Regions from separate parts of the uncultured Zoogloea sp. genome, predicted to be linked through region 4. Evidence: riboswitches for the same ligand, from Rfam matches in the RefSeq annotation. Region 4 holds a riboswitch; each other region holds the start of a gene.
What was found. A riboswitch is a leader RNA that binds a small molecule or an ion and turns the genes downstream of it on or off. The one in region 4 is predicted to bind cobalamin.
Positions count from the first base shown of each region.

Region 1: it holds a riboswitch for cobalamin, as region 4 does, so the genes downstream of both, Q0672_RS23040 (cobaltochelatase subunit CobN) here and Q0672_RS15595 (TonB-dependent receptor) in region 4, are expected to answer to the same signal.
Region 2: it holds a riboswitch for cobalamin, as region 4 does, so the genes downstream of both, Q0672_RS07470 (hotdog domain-containing protein) here and Q0672_RS15595 (TonB-dependent receptor) in region 4, are expected to answer to the same signal.
Region 3: it holds a riboswitch for cobalamin, as region 4 does, so the genes downstream of both, Q0672_RS05535 (energy-coupling factor ABC transporter permease) here and Q0672_RS15595 (TonB-dependent receptor) in region 4, are expected to answer to the same signal.

Region 1 covers NZ_CALAYQ010000209.1:53,378-58,204, forward strand. Annotated here, with positions in the region: gene Q0672_RS23040 (cobaltochelatase subunit CobN) at 1-1,122, opposite strand, end outside; cobalamin riboswitch at 1,273-1,490, opposite strand; gene Q0672_RS23045 (hypothetical protein) at 1,794-2,192, shown strand; gene Q0672_RS23050 (hypothetical protein) at 2,213-3,448, shown strand; gene Q0672_RS23055 (ATP/GTP-binding protein) at 3,460-3,999, shown strand; gene Q0672_RS23060 (hypothetical protein) at 4,005-4,634, shown strand; gene Q0672_RS23065 (TolC family protein) at 4,735-4,827, shown strand, end outside.
Region 2 covers NZ_CALAYQ010000055.1:2,868-7,694, reverse strand. Annotated here, with positions in the region: gene Q0672_RS07480 (ribonucleoside-diphosphate reductase subunit alpha) at 1-139, shown strand, start outside; gene Q0672_RS07475 (ribonucleotide-diphosphate reductase subunit beta) at 136-1,212, shown strand; cobalamin riboswitch at 1,275-1,503, shown strand; gene Q0672_RS07470 (hotdog domain-containing protein) at 1,575-2,441, shown strand; gene Q0672_RS07465 (GNAT family N-acetyltransferase) at 2,438-2,947, shown strand; gene Q0672_RS07460 (PepSY domain-containing protein) at 3,044-4,495, shown strand.
Region 3 covers NZ_CALAYQ010000038.1:79,656-84,482, reverse strand. Annotated here, with positions in the region: gene Q0672_RS05545 (sirohydrochlorin chelatase) at 1-590, opposite strand, end outside; gene cobM (precorrin-4 C(11)-methyltransferase) at 587-1,387, opposite strand; gene Q0672_RS05535 (energy-coupling factor ABC transporter permease) at 1,391-2,029, opposite strand; cobalamin riboswitch at 2,244-2,462, opposite strand; gene Q0672_RS05530 (PAS domain-containing protein) at 2,628-3,140, shown strand; gene Q0672_RS05525 (methyl-accepting chemotaxis protein) at 3,115-4,572, shown strand; gene Q0672_RS05520 (hypothetical protein) at 4,823-4,827, opposite strand, start outside.
Region 4 covers NZ_CALAYQ010000138.1:9,421-14,247, reverse strand. Annotated here, with positions in the region: gene Q0672_RS15600 (TonB-dependent receptor) at 1-1,235, shown strand, start outside; cobalamin riboswitch at 1,298-1,542, shown strand; gene Q0672_RS15595 (TonB-dependent receptor) at 1,671-3,524, shown strand; gene Q0672_RS15590 (iron ABC transporter permease) at 3,618-4,664, shown strand; gene Q0672_RS15585 (ABC transporter ATP-binding protein) at 4,667-4,827, shown strand, end outside.

The sequences.
Region 1 (4,827 bases), on a different contig from region 4:
GGTGCGGCGCAGCTCGACGCCGGTGAGCGGATCAACTCGCCCCGCCCCCACCGCCGACACCACGATGGGCTGACCGATGCCCTGCAGCTCGGGCAACGCCACCCGGTACTGCACCGAATCCACCGGCAGCCCCTCGGGCGACAGGCGCCACTGGGTGGCGGTGCGCTCGGTGAGGCGGATCGCCTTGATGACCGGCACATCCAGCTTCTTCAGGGCTTCGGTGACGGCCTCGCGGTTCTCGGCGGCGCCGACCACAAAGTCCTGCACCACCACCAGCGCCGCAGGCCGGGCCGGGGCGAGGAGTTCGGGCAGGCGCTCGATGGCCTCCCGCGAGGCGCCGCCCCAGCGGGTCAGCACCTCGGCGCAGGGCAGACCCTGGCGGCGGGATTCGCCGCAGATCGCCGCGGCGGTGCCGGATTCGATGTTGGCGAGATCCAGCACCGCCAGCGCCGGGCCGGCGGGCAGCAGGCCGGATCGCCAAGCGCTGGCGTCGGTACGCTCCACCTCGCCCACCCGCAGGCGCAGGGCCGGTTCGGGCAGCGGCGGCGGGAGCGCCTTGCCGGCGAGCAGGTGGGCGTACAGGCCGGCGAGGTTGTCGGCACCGCCGGCCTGCCAGCTACGGCGGGCGGCGAGCCATGCCGCGGCGGGCGGGTGAGCGGCGGCGGCATCGAGGGCCTCCGCGGGCGGCTGCTCGGCGGCGAGCTGGCGCAGGGTGTCGGCGGGGAAATCCGCCAGCGCGCCGGCCGCGCCGCGGCTGTGCAGGTTCAGGCGCTGCTCGCCGTTCATCGCCAGCACGGTGGTGGCACGGCTGGCCGGCAGGGCGTCGACCAGCCGGCGGGCCGGATCGCCGAATACCGACACCGCCAGCACCGCGTCGGCGTCGAGCCACTGGCGCAGCTGGCGATCGCTGGCGGCGAGGAGCTGGGCCGGCGTGCGCAGCACGACGCGGTCGCGGGGATGGCTGGCGAGGTGCTTGCGGGCGCCTTCGACGGCGGCCGGCGCGGCGCGGTCGGTGACGACACCGAACAGCGTCGCCGCGCTCGCCGGTAGCGCGGCCAGCAGGGCCGCGGCGAGCAGGGCGCGAGCGAGGGTGCGGCAAAAGCCTGAGTGTGGTCCTGACATCCCGTCTCCATGGGCCGGATCGCCGGGCCGGACGGGGACGAGAAAAGACGGAACGAAACCGCGCGGCGGGACACGCCGGCAGGAGGACGGACGCCGGGCTGGCCGGCGGACGGACACATTTCGCTCGCCAGGCCCGCACCCCGGGGCTCAGCAGAAACAATGTCCTCGGGCCGGTCTTCTGGCTCGCCGTCGTCCTTCCCCATCCGCCTTCCCGGGCTGGTGCCCAGTGGCATGTGGATGGAGTCGTCTGGCTTACAGCAGCGGGGGCTGCGCCGGAATGGTCGGAGGGCTTGCCGCCGACGTCACCGGACTTCCCGTTTGGCCGTTTCCGCGAAGGCGGATCGGGCACCCGGAGGAACAGGGACGCCGAGGTTAAGACAAAGTCGGCAGCCCGGCAAGCCGGATGTCACCTGCGGGCGTGTCGGAGCCCCCTCAGCCCGGGGCGTCGCCAGGCCAAGGCTGGGTAAATTTTCTCGATTTTCGGACGGATCAAGACCCAATCCGGGCCGCATGTCAGCATTTGACAGGCAGCTTTGTCAAAATCTGTATAAATAACAGAAGTAATCAAAGCGGCCGGTTTCGTCGCCGTCGAGCCCCCTATAATCGAGCCCGATCGTCATATCACGCACGACATCGGGCGTGATCGAACTCACCCAGCCAGGGGCTCCGACTTGGAACGACCCGAACCCGCCTTCCAGCAGCCTGACAGCAACATACTGCACCTGCGGGGCGAGGCCGGACGACTGCTCGCGCACCTGGAGATGCATCTGGCTCGCCAGCCGGACGACCTGACCAGCCACACCCGGCGGATCCTGATCGCCTGGCAGCTGGGCGACGGCGACGCGACCTACGGCGCCCTGGTGGATCTGTTCATCGTGCTGGCCGAGCGGGGCGTCGGCCTGAAGTCCGCGATGCTGTCGCAGACCGCCCTGCAGCTCGACCCGCCCCAGCGCCGCTTCCTCGCCAGCCACCTCGCCAGCGGCGTGCGCGCCGACGAAAACGTACAACCCCCGGCCAGCCGCTCGGTATTGACGCGCGGCCTGGTCGGCATGACCACCCCGGCCCTCTGACCGCCTTCGGGAGAAACACCATGATGACCGCCCAGCCTACGCTCCGCCTCTGCCACACCGGCATGGACAGCCGCTCGCTGTACGCCTTCGAGATATTCCTCTCGCGCGTGGACTCCCGTGCCTGTCAGATCACCGATGAAACCGCCGCCGACGTGGCCTTCATCGACATCGACAACGACCTGGGCCGCTACCTCCTCGAAGGTCATCGCCTGCTCTACCCGGGCCGCCCACTGATCGTCAGCACCCAGAAGGCGCCGCTGGACAACGACCCGCTGACCATCCCGGTCACCAAGCCGGTGGGCCTCGCCGCCTTCTCGGCCGCCCTCGAACAGGCCCGCCGCCTGCTGCCGCCTGCGCCGGTCGTCGAAGCCCCCGTGGCGGCCATCGACACCGGCACCCTCGAGGACGCCGACAGCATCCCCGACGAAATGCCCGTCGAGATGCTCTTCAACCGCACCGAGCCGCGCCTCGCCAACGCCGATCCGGTGGCCCTCCTGCGCCAGCTCGAAGAGCGCCTGTCCACCTTCTATGTGGGCTCGATGCCCGATGTGGATCTCGACGACCTGATCGCCCGCAACGCCATCTATTACACCCCGGACCAGTTCCTGCAGGGCGAGATCACCCGCGCCGTCGCCCACGCCCGGGAAATCCACCGCCCGATGCGCATCGACGACGCCAGCGGCACCGCCCTCTACCTCGACCCGCAGAGCGGCAAGGCGCTCCAGGCCCGCAGCACCAACGCCCTGCGCGCCCTGGCCCAGCTGCCCACCCGCGGCACGGTGAAGATGAGCCGCGTCGAGCCCGGCGACGCCGTGCGCATGGACACGCTCGAAAGCCGCCCCCTCGAAGCCCTCGAATGGGACGTGGCCCTGTGGGCCTCCCGCGGGCGCCTGCCCCGGGGCACCAGCCTGGATCACCCGGTGCGCCTGCACAGCTGGCCCAACCTCACCCGCCTCGCCGTGCCGCCCGAAGCCATGCGCATCGCCGGCCTGTGGTCGCGGGGCGGCTACAGCCTGCGTGACACCGTGAGCATGCTGGGCATCCCGCAGCGCTACGTGTTCGCCTTCTACAGCGCCTGCCACGCCCTCGGTCTGGTCGAGCTGGCCGCCAACCCGGCCGCCCTCGCCGCCGCCCGCATCGTCAGCCGGCAGGTCGTCGCCGGTCCGGCCGAAGCCGCCCCGCCGATGCGCGGCCTGTTCAAGCGCATCCTCGGCAAGCTGCTGGGCGCCCGCCTCGGAGAAGCCGCAGCTGGCTGAGGCCTGCGCTGATGAGCCACTACAAGATCATCTTTGCCGGCCCCGTCGGCGCCGGCAAGACCACCGCCGTCACCGCCGCCAGCGACATCCCGCCGGTACGCACTGACGCCGCCGCCTCCGACGAAGTCCGCGAGCTCAAGCCCAACACCACGGTGGCGATGGACTACGGCGCGATGAAGCTGGCCGACGGCAGCACCATCCACCTCTACGGCACGCCGGGCCAGCAGCGCTTCGACTTCATGTGGGAGATCCTCACCGAAGGCGGCATCGCGCTGATCCTGCTGATCGACAACTCCCGCGGCGACCCGCTCAAGGAGCTGCGCTTCTACCTGGGCGCCTTCAGCGGCTTCATCCGCAAGACGGCCGTGGCCATCGGCGTCACCCACGTGGATCTCGCCGCCACCCCCAGCCTGTCCGACTACCAGCAGGAGCTCGACCGGGCCGGCTTCGGCTGCGTGCCGGTGTTCGAGGTGGACGCCCGCGCCCGCCGCGACGTGTGCCTGCTGATCGAAGCCGTGCTAAGCGTCATCGACCCGGTGGCCAGCGCCTGACCCCCATGGACGCGCCCCGCCGCTTCCTGCTCCCCACCCCGGCCGGCGCCTACTTTGCGGCCGCCGCCCAGGCCGAAGACCGCCTGCGCGGCTTCATCCGCCTGCTCTTCGCCCAGCCGGCCAGCCCCGCGTGGCACGACGAGGACGACGGCTTCGTGCGCCGGCTCGCCACCGCGGGCTGGATCCAGTACCTCGACGCCCCCCGCTGCGCCCCCCGCGACACCATCGAAGCCGCCCTGCAAAGCCTGCTCCCGCCCCTCGCCGGCAGCCGCAGCGCGCTGCTGGCCGACGCCCACGGCTTTCACCTCGCCAGCACCGGCTTCACCACCCCGCAGGCCGAAGCCCTGGCCGCCCTGTCGGCCGATCTGGCCAGCCTGCACAACCGCCACCAGCGAGTCATCAACCAGGATCTGAGCCTCTACGGCAGCGCCTGGTCGATTCCCGACGCCGCCGGCCACAGCCAGATCGGCTTCTGGCCGCTCTACGTGGGCAGCCACCGTTTCGTGCTCATCCTGGCCGGCGTGCCCCACCTCAACCAGCCCCCGCTGGTCGATCTGGTCTGGCTGCTCCACCAGCGCTACGGCCCCCTCGCCAGCGTGCTCCCCGCCACGGCCGACAGCACCGTAACCAGCTGACACTGCGACGCAAGCTCCGCGCAAGGAAGTAGTCAGGTGACGGACAGACTCCGCTCCTAGACTTCACATCTGGATCTCACTGCCCGATGGAATACGTCCCTTGCTGCCCCTTCGCCGCCTCACCCGGCACCTGCTGAGCGCCGCGCTGCTGCTGCCGGCCATCAGCCAGGCCCAGACCGCCGACACCCCGCCC
Region 2 (4,827 bases), on a different contig from region 4:
CCTCAAGACCACCTATTACCTGCGCACCCTGGGCGCCAGCCAGCTCGAAAAATCCGGTGGCCGCGACGACACCCCGCCCGCCGACGAAGCCCCCCGCTTCTGCGCCATCGACAACCCGGAATGCGAGGCCTGCCAATGAGCACCGCCCGCTTCAACGACTGGGACATTCCCGCGCCGGCCCCGGTGCCCGCCATGGCCACCGACGCCCGGGCTGCCATCAACGCCGCCGACAAGCGCATCGTCGGCGGCCGGGCCGACATCAACCAGCTCGCCCCGTTCAAATACCCCTGGGCGTGGGAGTTCTTCCTCAAGGCCAACCGCAACCACTGGACGCCGCTCGAAATCTCCATGGCCCAGGACGTGCACGACTATCACCACAAGCTCACCGACGCCGAGCGCCACGTCTTCGAAAACGTGCTGGCCTACCTCACCACCTCCGACATCCTCGCCATGCGCAACATCGGGCTGGCGGTGATGGAGAAGATGAGGGCGCCCGAACTGCAGATCTACCAGGCCCGCCAGGTGTACGAGGAAGCCCTGCACACCTGGACCTACCAGCACTGCATCGAGACCATCGGCCTCGACCAGCAGGAGATCTACAACCGCTACCGGGTGGTGCCGGCCATTCACGGCAAGATCGCCCTCGCCAGCCGCCGCCTGGAACGGGTGATGCGCCCGGATTTCGACCTGCGTGACCGGGCCAACCTCCACGAGTTCGCCCTGTCCTACTTCTTCTTTGCGGCGATCTTCGAAGGCTGCTGGTTCTACAACGGCTTCACGCCCATCTTCGCCCTGCAGCGCCGGGGCCTGATGAAGGGCGCCGCCGAGCAGCTCCAGTACATCATGCGTGACGAGGTGCTCCACTGCGCCTTCGGCATCCGCGTGGTGCGCGAGCTGCTGAAGGAGGAAGGGCTCAGCCTCGACCCCGCCGTCCTGCGCACCCTGTGGGATGAAGCCGAGGCCGCCGAGGCCGACTACGCCGCCTACATCCTGGGTTCGCCCATCCTGGGCTACAACGCCGGGCTGCACATGGATCAGTTCCGCTTCATGGCCAACCGCCGCGCCCGTCAGGTGGGGCTGGCCGAACCCTTCCCCGGCGCCACCAACGTGCTGCCCTGGCTCGACGAGCAGGCCAACCTGCGCAAGGAGAAGAACTTCTTCGAAACCCGCGTCACCGAGTACCAGACGGGCGGCGCGCTAGCCTGGGATTGACCCGGCCAGCGCCTGCCCGGCGCCGCGCAGCCGGCGCCAAGCCCGATCCCGGGCGGCTGCACCCCCTGCGACAGGTGCCTGGTTCCGCCCTTCCGGCGAAACCGGGTGAAACGGGAACGGGGTACGCGGCGGCCAGTCCGCCGCCAAGCCCCGGCTGCCCCCGCAACGGTAGGCAAGTGCGGACCCTTCACGGCTGGCTTCTCCCGAAGCCGCCCGCCACTGGATACGTCCGGGAAGGCGAAGGGTCAAGACTTGCGAGCCCGGAGACCGGCCTGCCGCGCCACGCCATCTGCCCCACCGGGCAGGTGGATCTGCCATCGACCGTCCGCGGGGTAGCGGACAGTCCGACCAGGAGCCTCACCATGTCCCACACCCACACCCCGGCCACCGCGGCCCAGCCCCTTCCCACCACCGCCGACGACCTGCGCGATCCCCTCGACCGCCTGCTGCCAGCCCCCGCGCCGGGCGAGCTGTTCTCCCTCGTCGACGTGGTCTTTCCCGGCCAGTCGAACCACCATGGCACCCTCTTCGGCGGCGCCGCGCTGGCGATGATGGACAAGTTCGCCTTCGTCCTTGCCAGCCGCCGGCTACGCCGCACCGTCGTCACCGCCGCCCTCAGCCAGACCCACTTCCGCTCACCAGTGCCCGCCGGCCATCTGGCCGAGGTGAGCGGGCGGATCGTCCGCACCGGGCGCCGCTCGGTGGACGTGGAAGCCCGCCTGTGCGCCGAGGACATGCTCACCGGCGAACGCACCCTCTGCCTCACCGGGCATTTTGTGATGGTGGCAGTGGGCGACGAGACGGAATCCACCGAATCCATCCCCCTCCTGGACGCCGTACCCGCCGACGTGGTGCGGGTGGTGGAGATCGTCTTTCCCGGGCAGGTCAATCACCGGGGCATCCTCCACGGTGGGCAGGCCCTCGACTGGCTGGGCAAGGCTGCGCTGGTCGCCGCCACCCGCCGGGCCCGCAAGCCGGTGGTGATGGCTTCCAGCGAGACCCTCGACTTCGTCGCCCCGGCCCGGGTGGGCGACATCGTCGAGACCCGCGCCCGGGTCAGCTCGGTGGGACGCACCTCACTCTGCGTGGAGGTGACCATGACCGCCGAGACACCCCGGCAGGCCGGGTCGCGGCTGTGCACGCGGGCATCGTTCGTCTTCGTGGCCATCGACGAAGCGGGCCGCCCCACGCCGGTCGGCGCAGCCCATCAGTCCGGGAGCGCGGGATGAACCCCCAGTCCACCTCCCTGCGTCTGGGGGGCGACGCCCGCCTGCGGGTGCTCGCCCACCTCCTCGCCCTCAACCCGGCCGAAAGGGTCAGCCGCTTCAACGCGCCCCAGTCTGACACCAGCATCCGGGCCTATGTGGCGCGCGTCGATTTTGCCCGCGACCTCGTGCTGGCAATCGGCCCGGCGGAGCATCCACCCCTCGCCCTGGCGCATCTGGGCGTCGCCGGAAACAGCGGCGAGCTGGGCTTCAGCGTGCTCGCACCCTGGCGCGGGGCGGGTCTGGCCACCCGGCTGTTTGAAGCGGTAGTCGCCTGGGCGGAGGGCAACGGCCTGGAGCGGGTGCTGTGCATCGAAGGCCACCCGGCCGCCCGGCGGATCGTGGCCAGGCTCGGCCTGCGCAAGTTGCAGCGTTTCGAGCCACCACGGCTGACGGTGCTGGTCTCGCCTGCCGCACCCAGCCCGACCACGCCACGTACCCGGGCCAGCCCGAACCCTATCCCCTGCTGATCCACCCGGGCGCACAGCCGCGTGCTGCGCGCCCGAAACAGACGCAGTCACCGCCGAATCCACTTACACTCCCCGGCCCTCACGCCCCAAGCCCTGATGAAACACCGCCTTCTCCGCCTGCTTCACCTCGCCCACCGCTGGCTCGGCATCGTCACTGGGGTGCTGATCCTCGGCTGGTTCGTGTCGGGCATCGTGATGCTCTACGTGCCCTTCCCCAAGCTGACGACCGAGGAGCGGCTGGCACACCTCGAACCACTGCAGCCGGACGCCATCCGCATCAGCCCGGCCGTCGCCGCCCAGGCTTGCGTGGAGAAACCCCGCAGCGCCCGGCTGGCAATGGCCGACGGGCGTCCGGTGTTCCATTTCAGCGCCGGCAAAGAGGCCTGCAGCGTGTGGGCCGACGACGGCACGCTGGTAGCCGTCACGCCCGACACCGCCACGGCCGCCGCGCGGCACTTCCTGCCCGGCGCGCCAACCACCGGCGTCGAAAGCGTCGAGCGCGACCAATGGACTGTCTACACCACCTACAACCCTCACCGCCCGCTGCTGCGCGTGTCCCTGGACGACGCGGCAGGCACCGATCTCTACGTCTCGTCCCGCAGTGGCGAGGTGCTGCTGGACACCACCCGCTTCGAGCGGGGCTGGAGCTGGATCGGCACCGTCGCCCACTGGATCTACTTCACCCCCTTGCGCGGCGACGACACCACCCTGTGGCGCCAGCTGGTGCTGTGGCTGCCGGCCGCGGCGATGCTCACGGTGGCCGCCGGGCTGATCCTGGGCATCCAGCGCCTGCGCCTGCGACGGCGCTATCCGCGGGGCGCGGTCACGCCCTACCGGGGCTGGAAACGCTGGCATCACCTGCTCGGCGTTTCCGTGGGCGGGCTGGCCGCCACCTGGCTGGTGTCGGGCTGGCTGTCGAATCATCCCTTCGGCCTGCTGGCCTTCAGCAGCCTGCCGAAGGGCGCCGCCCAGAAGCTGGCCGGCGTGGCGTTCAGCCCGTCGGACGACCTCGCCCTGCTCCACCGCCAGCTCACCCAGGTGCCCGACGCCCGGGAGGCCGAGTGGTATCGCTTTGGCGGCCGGAGCTATCTGGAAGCACGCACCCCGGGCGCCATCCAACGCATCGACGACCAGGCCCGCCCGGCCACGCCCTTCACGCCGGAAACCCTCGCCACCGCCATCGCGGCCATCGAGGGCCATCCGGTCGCCAGCGCCGAGCTCATCCACGCGCCCGACCTGTACCACTACGGCCGACGCAATCAGGCGGTCTTCCCGGCCGCACGCATCCGCCTCGCCGACGCCGAGGACACCACCTGGTATCTCGACCCCGCCACCGGCCGTGTTCTGTCCCGCATCGATGACGCCAACCGCCTGCACCGCTGGATCTTCAACGGCCTGCACCGGCTCGACATTCCGCCCCTGCACGCCCTGCCGACGCTCCGCGAAGGGCTCGCCACGGGCCTGTGCCTCCTGGGCGCACTCCTCGCCGGGAGCGGCTGCGTGCTCGCGTGGAGACGGCTGCGCCACCGCAAGGCATCCGCCCGCTGAAAACGACAATGCCCGGACCCTCCCCCGGGATTGACGTGTAGCCGCCGATGGACGGGGCACTGATCCTGATCCGCCCCAACCGTAGCCCCACCCGCCCCGAGACGCTCGACGAGATCGCCGGCGGAGCACTCATCCCCCCAGCCACCCAAACGCCATCCGGGTGCGGGTCGAATCCACCCTGACGGGCGCCGGGCGGCGACTGAAGATCGCGCTCGAGATCGATGGCGTGGAGGCCAATCTCGTTCGGGTGGCCGAAGACATGGCCAGCGAAGTGCTGTCCCATGAGGCCATCACCACCAAGGCCGGCGAGTGGCTCGCCAACCCCGTCACGC
Region 3 (4,827 bases), on a different contig from region 4:
GGGACGATCGCCAGCTGGGTCATGCCCAGGCGCACCTGGCGCTGGACGACGCTTTCGAGGCGCGGCCAGGTGACGCCGGTGAAGGCGAGGTCCACCAGCTCGAAGTCGTTGTCCTCGAACAGCCAGCGGGCCATCTTGGCCAGCTCGCCGTTGGCGCCGGCGTCGGACGAGCCGCGGCCGAGGAGGATCACGCCGGTGGTCTGCGGGTCGGGCATGTCGAGGGCCTTCATCAGGCGGTCGAGCTGGCCTTGCAGCACCTGGAGGATCTCGCGGCCCATGCCCAGGTGGCGGGTGCAGCTGAAGCGCACCGCCGGGTGGCGGGCGCGGGCGGCTTCGATGGCGGCGGGCAGCTCCATCTTCACGTGGCCGGCGGCGTTGAGGATGAAGGGGATCACCAGCACGTGGCGGGCGTCGCGGGCGGCGCGGTCGAGGCCGTCGTCGAGGAGCACGTCGGCGTGCTCGATGAAGCAGGTTTCGATGCGCCAGGCGGGGTGGCGCTCGCGCCACTGGGCGGCGAAGTGGAGGATCTCGGTGTTGCCGTCCCGGTTGCGGGAGCCGTGGCCGACCAGAAGGATGGCGGTGTCGTTCATGCGGGGTTCTCCGGTGCGCGGGCCGTTGCCTTGCGGAAACGGTGTGCGAAGGCGGGGTCGTAGAGCTTGGAGCGGGCGAGGGTCGGCCAGTCGGCGGCGCCCAGGGTGGGGCTGGCGATGATCATGGCCTGGCTGGCGATCTTCTCGGCCTGACAGCGCTGCTTGATGTCGGCGAGGGTGCCGCGGACGATCTTCTCGTCGCCGGGCCAGCTGGCCTTCTGGACGACCAGGATCGGCGCGTCCTCGGCCCAGCCGGCAGCGCGCAGGGCGCGCTGGACCTCATGCAGCAGGGTGATCGACAGGAAGATGCACAGGGTGCTGCGGTGGGCGGCGAGGGCTTCGAGCTCCTCGCCCGGCGGCATGGGCGTGCGCCCGGCCACGCGGGTGAGGATCACCGTCTGGGTGACTTCCGGCAGGGTCAGGGTCTCGCCGGCGGCGGCGGCCGACGCGAAGGCCGACGACACGCCGGGCACCACCGCCCACTCGACGCCGGCGGCGGTGAGCGGGCGGGTCATCTCGACCAGTGCGCCGTACAGGCCGGGGTCGCCGGTCTGCAGGCGCACCACGCTGGCGTGGCGGGCGCTCTGGTCGAGGAGCCAGGCGGTCATTTCCTCAAGGGTCATGTCCTTCGAGTCGCGGATCTCGCAGCCCGGCGGGGCGAACAGCGTGGCCGCCTGATCCACCAGCGAGCCGGCGTAGAGGATCGCGCCGGCGCTTTCGAGCAGGCGCCTTCCCTTGACGGTGAGGAGTTCAGGGTCGCCGGGGCCGGCACCCACGAACCAGACCTTGCCGGTCATGGCTCAGACCGCCTGGGGCTGGAAGCACAGCCGCACCACTGCGCTGTGCTGGCTGCGGGCGATGGCATGCACCGCCAGCAGCGTGAGGATCGGCTCGACGGCCACGATGGCGGCGTAGGACGAGGCGAAGGAGAGCCAGGCGCTGAGCGGTGTGGCCACCTCGCCGATGGCCAGCCAGAAGCCGATCATCAGGGTGACGCCGCCGTAGAAGGCCGCGTCGAGCTTGAGGATGCTGCGCAGGGTGGGCCGCGTGTCGGCGGCGCGCAGGCGCTGGCCGAGTGTGGCATGCACCAGCACCAGCGGCAGGGCCAGCGAGAGGGTATTCACGCCCAGGTGGAGCAGGTCGGCCGGCGCGAAGATCAGCCCCTGGGCCAGCAGGCCGAGGGCGAAGCCGAACAGCGTCGGCACGAAACCGAGCGCCAGGTAGAGCGGCATCGCGCCCAGGAAATGCAGCTCCGACGGGCCCACCGGCAGGTGGAAGGCCTGCATGAACAGGGTGAAGGCGACTGCTGCGATCAGGCTGCGGACGATCAGCTGAGGCGCTTTGAGGAGGTGGACCGACTGGCTGCCCAACAGGGCGACGGCGGCGGCGTTGGCGGCGAGGATCTTGGCACTGGCGACGTACCCCGGTTCGATGTGCATCTTGCTTCCCTTCGTGACGATTGGACGAAGTGCGGCAAGGCATCAGGGGGCGCGCAGAAGCAGCGAAAGACGAAAAGACGGACCGGTGGCCAGCGGGCCGGGCAGGCGAAGACCAATGGCGGACGTGGTTCCGGAAAGGCGGATGGAACGGGAACGGACGGACAGTGATCGGGCAAGCCCATCGGTCGGCTCTGCCCACACCCCGGGGCCAATACCACACCAAAACGTCACAGGCCGGTCTTCTGGCTCGCCTTCATCCTCTTCTGCCGACCTTCCCGTGCGCGAGCACAGTGGCGTTGAGCAGATTCGTCAGGCTTACAGCAGCGGGGGCTGCGCCGGAATGGCCAGGGAGCGCGTGCTCCCGACGTCACCGGACTTCCCGTTTCACCTTGCCTGCAGACGCAGGCTCGGCACCCGTAACGGGGCGGAGTCTAACCGCATGTGCTACGACGCGGCAAGCCTTCGTGCCGATGGGCCGGCTTTTTATGAATCCTGCCTTCAGCCCGGTTCGGGCAGTGCCGACAACGCATTACAGGTCCGATCACCCCGACCAGACAAAACACCGCGGACAGCGCGGGCACGAAGGAAGAGGGACAACATGAAACCGAGGGTTTCGCCGACGACGGTCGAGCGTTCGCTGGGTGACGATGATTTCATCGTCACCAAGACCGACGCAAAGGGCCGGATTCTCTACGCCAACCGGATCTTCATCGCGCTATCGGGCTACACCGAGGCCGAGCTGCTGGGCAGCCAGCACAACATCATCCGCCACCCGGACATGCCGCGGGCGGTGTTCAAGCTGCTGTGGGATCACATCGCGGCGGGGCAGGAGTTCATCGGCTACGTGAAGAACATGGCCAGGGACGGCAGCTTCTACTGGGTGCTGGCGACCGTGACGCCGGACCGGGACGGGGAGCGCGGCATCGTTGGTTACACCTCGGTGCGCCGCAAGCCGCAACGCGAGGCGGTGGCTGCAGCCAGCGCGCTGTACCGGGAGATGGCCACTGCCGAAGCGGCGGCCGGGGCCGCGCGGGCCATCGAGGCGGGCACCGCGGTGCTGATGAAGGCGCTCAACGGGAGGGGCTATGAACAGTTCGTCCTTGCGCTCTAGGCTGGCGCTGCTCCTGTGGGGCCAGGCGGCACTGCTGCTGGCGGCGCTGGTGACGGGGTTCTTCGTCGGCGGATCGCACCCGCTGATGCTGATGTGGCTGGTGGCGGGCGTCGCGCTTGCCGCCTGGGGGCTGCGCCGGCTGCGGCAGGCGCTGGCGCCGCTGGACGGGCTGCTGGCGTTGGCCGGGAAGGTCGGCGAGGGGGATTTCTCGTCGCGCATCACCGGCATCGGCGATCAGGACGAGATCGGCCGGCTGGGGTGGGCGATGAACGATCTGCTCGACCAGCTGGAGGCGTATTTCCGCGAGTCCGAAAGCGCCTTCCGGGCGCAGATGGACGGGCGCTACGCGCGCATCGGCCAGCGCTCCGGCCTGCACGGCGGGCTGCAGGCGGCGATGACCGCCCACAACACCCTGCTGGCGTCGATGGCGGCCCATCTGCGCGGCCAGATGAAGACCCTGCTGCTGAGCAACGCCGGCATGCTCAACGCCGGCAACCTGATCAACAACCTCACCGGCAACCAGGCCGACATGCTGGCGATCACCGCTCAGATGCACGAAGCCGCGGCGACCGCCACGGCCACCGCCAGCGAGGCGGGCGAGAGTCAGCGCACCGTGACCGAGGTGGTGTCGCAGCTCGACGGCATCGGCACGCGCATCCTGCAGGTGGCGTCGGCCATCGACGAGATGACCGCCCGCAGCCGCGAGGTGGCGATGTCGGTGGCGCTGATCAACGAGATCTCCGACCAGACCAACCTGCTGGCCCTCAACGCGGCGATCGAGGCCGCCCGGGCCGGTGAATCGGGCCGTGGCTTTGCGGTGGTGGCGGACGAGGTGCGCAAGCTGGCCGAAACGACCCGCGGTGCGTCCCAGTCGATCGGTGAGGTGATGCAGGGCCTGATCGGCCAGAGCGAGGCGATGCAGTTGAATGCCCGCGAGATGAGGGAGATGACTGCGTGTTCGCAGCAGGTGGTGGGCGATCTGGCCGCCACCTTCGGGCGCTTCGCGCTGGCGGCCCGGGAGACCGAGCGTCAGGCCGCCGAGGTGCACGACAAGAGCTTTGCGACCCTGGTGAAGCTCGACCACATGATCTACAAGCAGCGCACCTACCTGTCGCTCAACAGCGATGGTGACTGCGAGCACGGTGCGCCGGTGGCTGTCGGTCACGAGGCGTGCCGCCTGGGCCGCTGGTACCGGGGCGACGGGAAGGCTCTGTTCGGGACGCTCCCGGCCTACGGCAAGCTGGAGGCGCCCCACGCGCTGGTGCACGACAGTGCCCACCGGGTGCTGGCGCTGCTCGAAAAGGACTGGCAGAACGACGCCACGATCCAGTCGCAGATCGTGGACGAGCTCAACAACATGGAAACCGGCAGCCGCCAGGTGATGGAGCTGCTCGACCAGTTCGTCGTCGACAAGCACGCCGGGCGGGCCTGAAGGTTCAGGAGCCCCGTAGTCGGCTGGGTTGTGCTGGGCTCGCGGAACTGCAGCAAGGCTTGTGCGTCTGGCCCGCGATCAACCGGGAGCCACATGCAGTTCGAGACGGTGGTCGAAGCACCTGAGCGCAGAGGCGAGATGCCTGCCGTGGCGGCTTGAGCCGGAAGGTGTTGGGTCCGAGTCGGCCGGCGTTTGTCCGAGTTGCCGGCCTCGTTGCGTGGCGGTGGTCAGCCCAGGGTCAAGCCGTGCATCACG
Region 4 (4,827 bases):
ATTCCAACGGCCTGCCGGGCTCCATCAAGCGCGCCGACTACGACGCCGACGCATCCCGCGCCCGCAGCCTCACCGACCACCAGAAGCGCGAGGGCTACCGCCTGCGCCCGGGCGTACGCTACGCCATCACCGACACCCTGATGCTCGAAGGCGAGATCACCTACAACACCTCGCGCCAGAACGCCGTGTACGGCGCCACGCCCTACATCGCCAACCGCGATACCACCGCCTTCACCCCGCGCCTGCAGTGGCGCCACGGGCTGGCGGGGCTGGCCAGCACCACCGTCGCCGGGCTGGATGTGTTCCACGGCAAGGTCGACAACGTTGCGCTGGATCAAGCTGGTTCCCAGCTGTCCCGCGCCTTCTACGTCCAGAACACCACCTCGCTGCGCTCCGACCTGCACCTCACCCTGGGCGGGCGCCGGCAGATCGTCCGTCAGCACGCCGAAGATCGCGCCAATGGCATCGACGGCGAAGCCACCCACGCCCGCAACGCCTTCGAGGCCGGCCTCGCGTGGGATCTCGACCGCAGCACCCGGCTGTTCACCCGCTGGGGCCAGGTGTTCCGCTTTGCCAACACCGACGAGCTCTTCGGCTACGACCCGCTCACCTACGCCCCGGTGTTCACCGGCGGCAACGTGCGGCCCCAGCACGGCACCAACCTCGAAGTCGGCGCCCGCTACAAGGCCGACGGCCTGCTGCTGCAAGGCGCCATCTACCGTCTCAGCCTCACCGACGAGATCGGCTACAACCCCATCACCTACGCCAACGAGAACTTCGACCGCACCCGCCGCGAAGGCCTCGAGCTCGAAGCCCGCTGGCGCGCCCTGCGCAAGCTCGAGCTCAACGCCGGCCTCATCACCCAGAACGCCAAGTTCGTGGATGGCCCCTACAGCGGCAACACCGTCACCCTCGTGCCCAACCTCAAGTACCGGGTGGGCGCGGTGTTCGACGCCGCCACCGCCGGCCGCTACGGCGCCACCTGGACCCACGTGGGCAAGCGCCGCTTCGGGGGCGACTTCGACAACACCAAGGAGATGCTCGACGGCTACGGCATCCTCGATCTGCACGCCGACTGGAAGGTGCGTGACGTGACCCTGCAGCTGCGCCTCGCCAACGCCACCAACCAGAAGTACGCGCCCTACGCGCTGTATTCGTCCTTTGCCGGCGACTACTACTTCTACCCGGCGGAAGGCCGCACCCTGTTCGGCTCGGTGCGCTACGACTTCCGCTGAGTCGCCGCGCTTCATCACAGCTTCAAACCAGCAGGAACCTTTGGCCGGCGGCACCGCTGCTGGCCGATCGACGTGACCAAGGTGCCCCCGGGCCGGCAGGCCCGGGGGTTAAACGGGAAACAGGTGCGCGCGCTTCTCGCCGAAGCCGCAAGGCCTGTGCTGCCCCCGCAACGGTAAGCAGGAACACGACGCGTCACTGCGCCACTGGGCCCTTCGGCCTGGGAAGGCGACGCGCCGCGGCGGTGCCGGTTTCAACGGCCCCGCCCCACTGCAAGCCCGGATACCGGCCTCGGTTGCCTCAAGCGGAAGTGCCACGGGGTGGTGGCAGGCGCACGCCGGACGGTTTCCGACCGTCCCGGGCCAGCCTCTCCTCCGGGTGCTTTCACCAGCAAACCACCGGGTTGGCGGGGACGCCGCCCGGCTCGGGAGACCTCCATGACCTTCATCCGCCCCACCCTTGCCGCCCTCGCCGTGGCCACCGCATTCCCCCTCACCGGCCTTGCCGCCGACGCCGAACAGCCCCTCGTGGTCGTTACCGCGTCGCGCCAGGCCCAGCGTGCCGACGAGGCCATCGCCGACGTCACCGTGATCGACCGCGCCCGGATCGAACAGGCCGGCGCCAGTTTCGGCCTGCCCGAACTCCTCGCCCGCCAGCCGGGCATCCAGATGGCCACCAACGGCGGCCCCGGCAAGAGCACCTCCATCTTCATGCGCGGCGGCAACGGCAACCACACCATCCTGCTCATCGACGGCATGCGCATCGGCTCCGCCACCACCGGCACCGCCAGCTGGCAGGACATCCCCCTGTCGCAGATTGAACGCATCGAGATCGTCCGCGGCCCGGCCTCGGCCCTCTACGGCGCCGACGCCATGAGCGGCGTCGTCCAGATCTTCACCCGCAAGGGCCAGGGTGCACCGCGCGTCGACGCCTTTGCCGGCGCCGGCAGCTACGGCGCGCGGGAAGTCTCCGCCGGCGTCACTGGCGGCACCGAGCGCCTCAGCTACGCCCTGCGCGGCGGCTACACCGAGACCGAAGGCACCAGCGCCAAGATGCGCAAGGCCACCGGCTACAACCCCGACCACGATCCGTATCGCAACACCAGCGTCTCCGGCAACCTGGGCTACCGCCTCGCCGACGGCCACGAGCTGGGCGCCACCTTCCTCGCCACCGAAGGCCGCAACTTCTACGACGGCGAAGCCAGCTTCAACAACTACAACAACTCCGCCCAGCGCGTCTGGAGCCTCCACAGCCGCAACCGCCTCGCCGCCAGCTGGACGAGCACCCTGCGCTTCGGCCAGTCGGTGGATAGCTACGAAGGCTTCATGCTCAGCAAGCCCGCCGGCTCCACCATCCGCACCACCCAGGACCAGCTCGCCTGGCAGCACGACATCCGCCTGCCCGTCGGTACCCTGATGGCCGCCTACGAAAACCTCCATCAAAAGGTGCTCAGCGAAGGCGCCTTCGATGGCGGGCGTACCGTCAACTCGGCGCTCCTCGGCTGGACCGCCGGCCTGGGCGCCCACACCGTGCAGCTCAACGCCCGTCACGACGAGAACAGCCAGTACGGCGGCAAGACCACCGGCTACGCGGGCTACGGCTACCAGATCGCCAACGGCCTGCGCTTCACCGGCAGCATCGGCTCGGCCTTCCGCGCGCCCACCTTCAACGAGCTGTACTACCCCGGCTTCGGCAACGCCAACCTCAAGCCCGAAAACGCCTACAACAAGGAGCTCGGCCTGCTGTGGTCGCAGGGCGGCAGCTTTGCCAGCCTCACGGTGTTCCGCAACCGCATCTCCGACATGATCGTCACCTTCCGCAACCCCAGCACCGGCCGCTCGATGCCGTCCAACGTGCGCGAGGCGCTGGTGCAGGGCGTATCGCTGGCGGGTGGCACCCGGCTGGCGGGGTTCGATCTGGAAGCCGGCATCGATTTCCTCGACGCCAAGGACCGCGACTCCGATGCCAGCCTGCCGCGCCGGGCCAAACAGAGCGGCCACTTCCGCGTCAGTCGCAAAGTCGAGCGCATCACCGCTGGCGTCGAGCTGCAGGGCGTGGGTGGCCGTTACGATGCGGTCAGCTTCAGCAGCAGCGCCCTCGCCACCGCCACCGAACGCGACCGGCTGGGCGGCTACGGCCTTCTCAACGCCTTCGTGAAGTACGCCGTCACGCCCGACTGGAGCGTCGAAGGCCGGGCCAACAACCTGCTCGACAAGCAGTACGAGACCGCCTTCGGCTACAACACCCCCGGCGCCAACGTCTTCTTCGGCGTACGCTACGCCCCGAGGTAATTCGTAACCAAACCGGGCCGCGGGCAACCCCGGCCCGGCGCTGAACACACCCATGAACCCACACACCCACCGCCCGCAGGCGGCCTTCTGACGATGGCCGACGAGCTCCACCTCGCCACCCGCAGCGCCGCCGCGCCTGCTACCCGCCCCGGCGCCGGCCGGCGCGGGCGGCAGCGCGCCCTGCTGGTGCTCGCCGCCCTCGTCGCCGCAGCGCTGGCCGCCTTTGTGTGGGCGCTCTCCGCCGGCGCGTTGGCGGTCTCCCACGCCGATCTGCTCGCCGCCCTCACCGGCAGCGGCGGCGGCATGGAATCCGACATCATCCGCACCCTGCGCCTGCCCCGCGCCGTGGCCGCCTTTGCCTGCGGGGGCCTGCTGGCCCTGGCCGGCGCGCTGATGCAGGTGCTGCTGCGCAACCCGCTGGCCGACCCCTACGTGCTGGGCATCTCCGGCGGCGCGGCGGTGGGCGCGCTGGGGGCGATCCTGGCCGGGGCTGCCTCTGGCTGGATCGATGCCGGCGCCTTCATCGGCGCGCTGGGCGCGACGCTGCTGGTGTTCGGCCTCGCCCACGGCGACGGCTCGTGGACGCAGACCCGCCTCCTCCTCACCGGCGTCATCGTCGCCGCCGGCTGTGGCGCGGCCGTGGCGCTGATGCTCAGCCTCGCGCCGGAAGGCCGGGTCAAGGGCATGCTGTTCTGGCTGATGGGCGACGCCAGCAGCGTCACCCAGCCGTGGCCGGCGCTTGTCGTGCTGGGCCTGGGGCTGGTGGCGGTGCTGCCCTTCGCGCGGGAGCTCAACCTGCTCTCCCGGGGCGAGATCACCGCCCGGGCGCTGGGCGTGCGCGTCGGCCGCCTGCGCGCGCTCGTGTATGGCCTGGGCGCGCTGCTCACCGGCGTGGCGGTCACCACCGTTGGTTCGGTGGGTTTCGTCGGGCTGATCGTGCCGCATCTGGTGCGCCTCGCCATCGGCAACGACCAGCGCCTGCTGCTGCCCGCCGCCACCCTGGCCGGCGGGGTGCTGCTCACCGCTGCCGACACCGCGGCCCGCACCGTGGTCGCGCCCATCCAGCTGCCGGTGGGCGTACTCACCGCGCTGTTCGGCGTACCCGTGTTCCTCTTTTTGCTGACGAGGCATCCGCGATGAAGATGGACGCCCGTCCCCCGGTGCTCGGCACCGAAGCCCTCGCCGTCGAAGTCGGCCGGCACCGCGTGTGCCGCGATCTGGATTTCACCCTCCAGCCCGCCGACACGCTGGTCATCCTCGGCCGCAACGGCGCCGGCAAGAGCACCCTGCTGCACACCCTCTC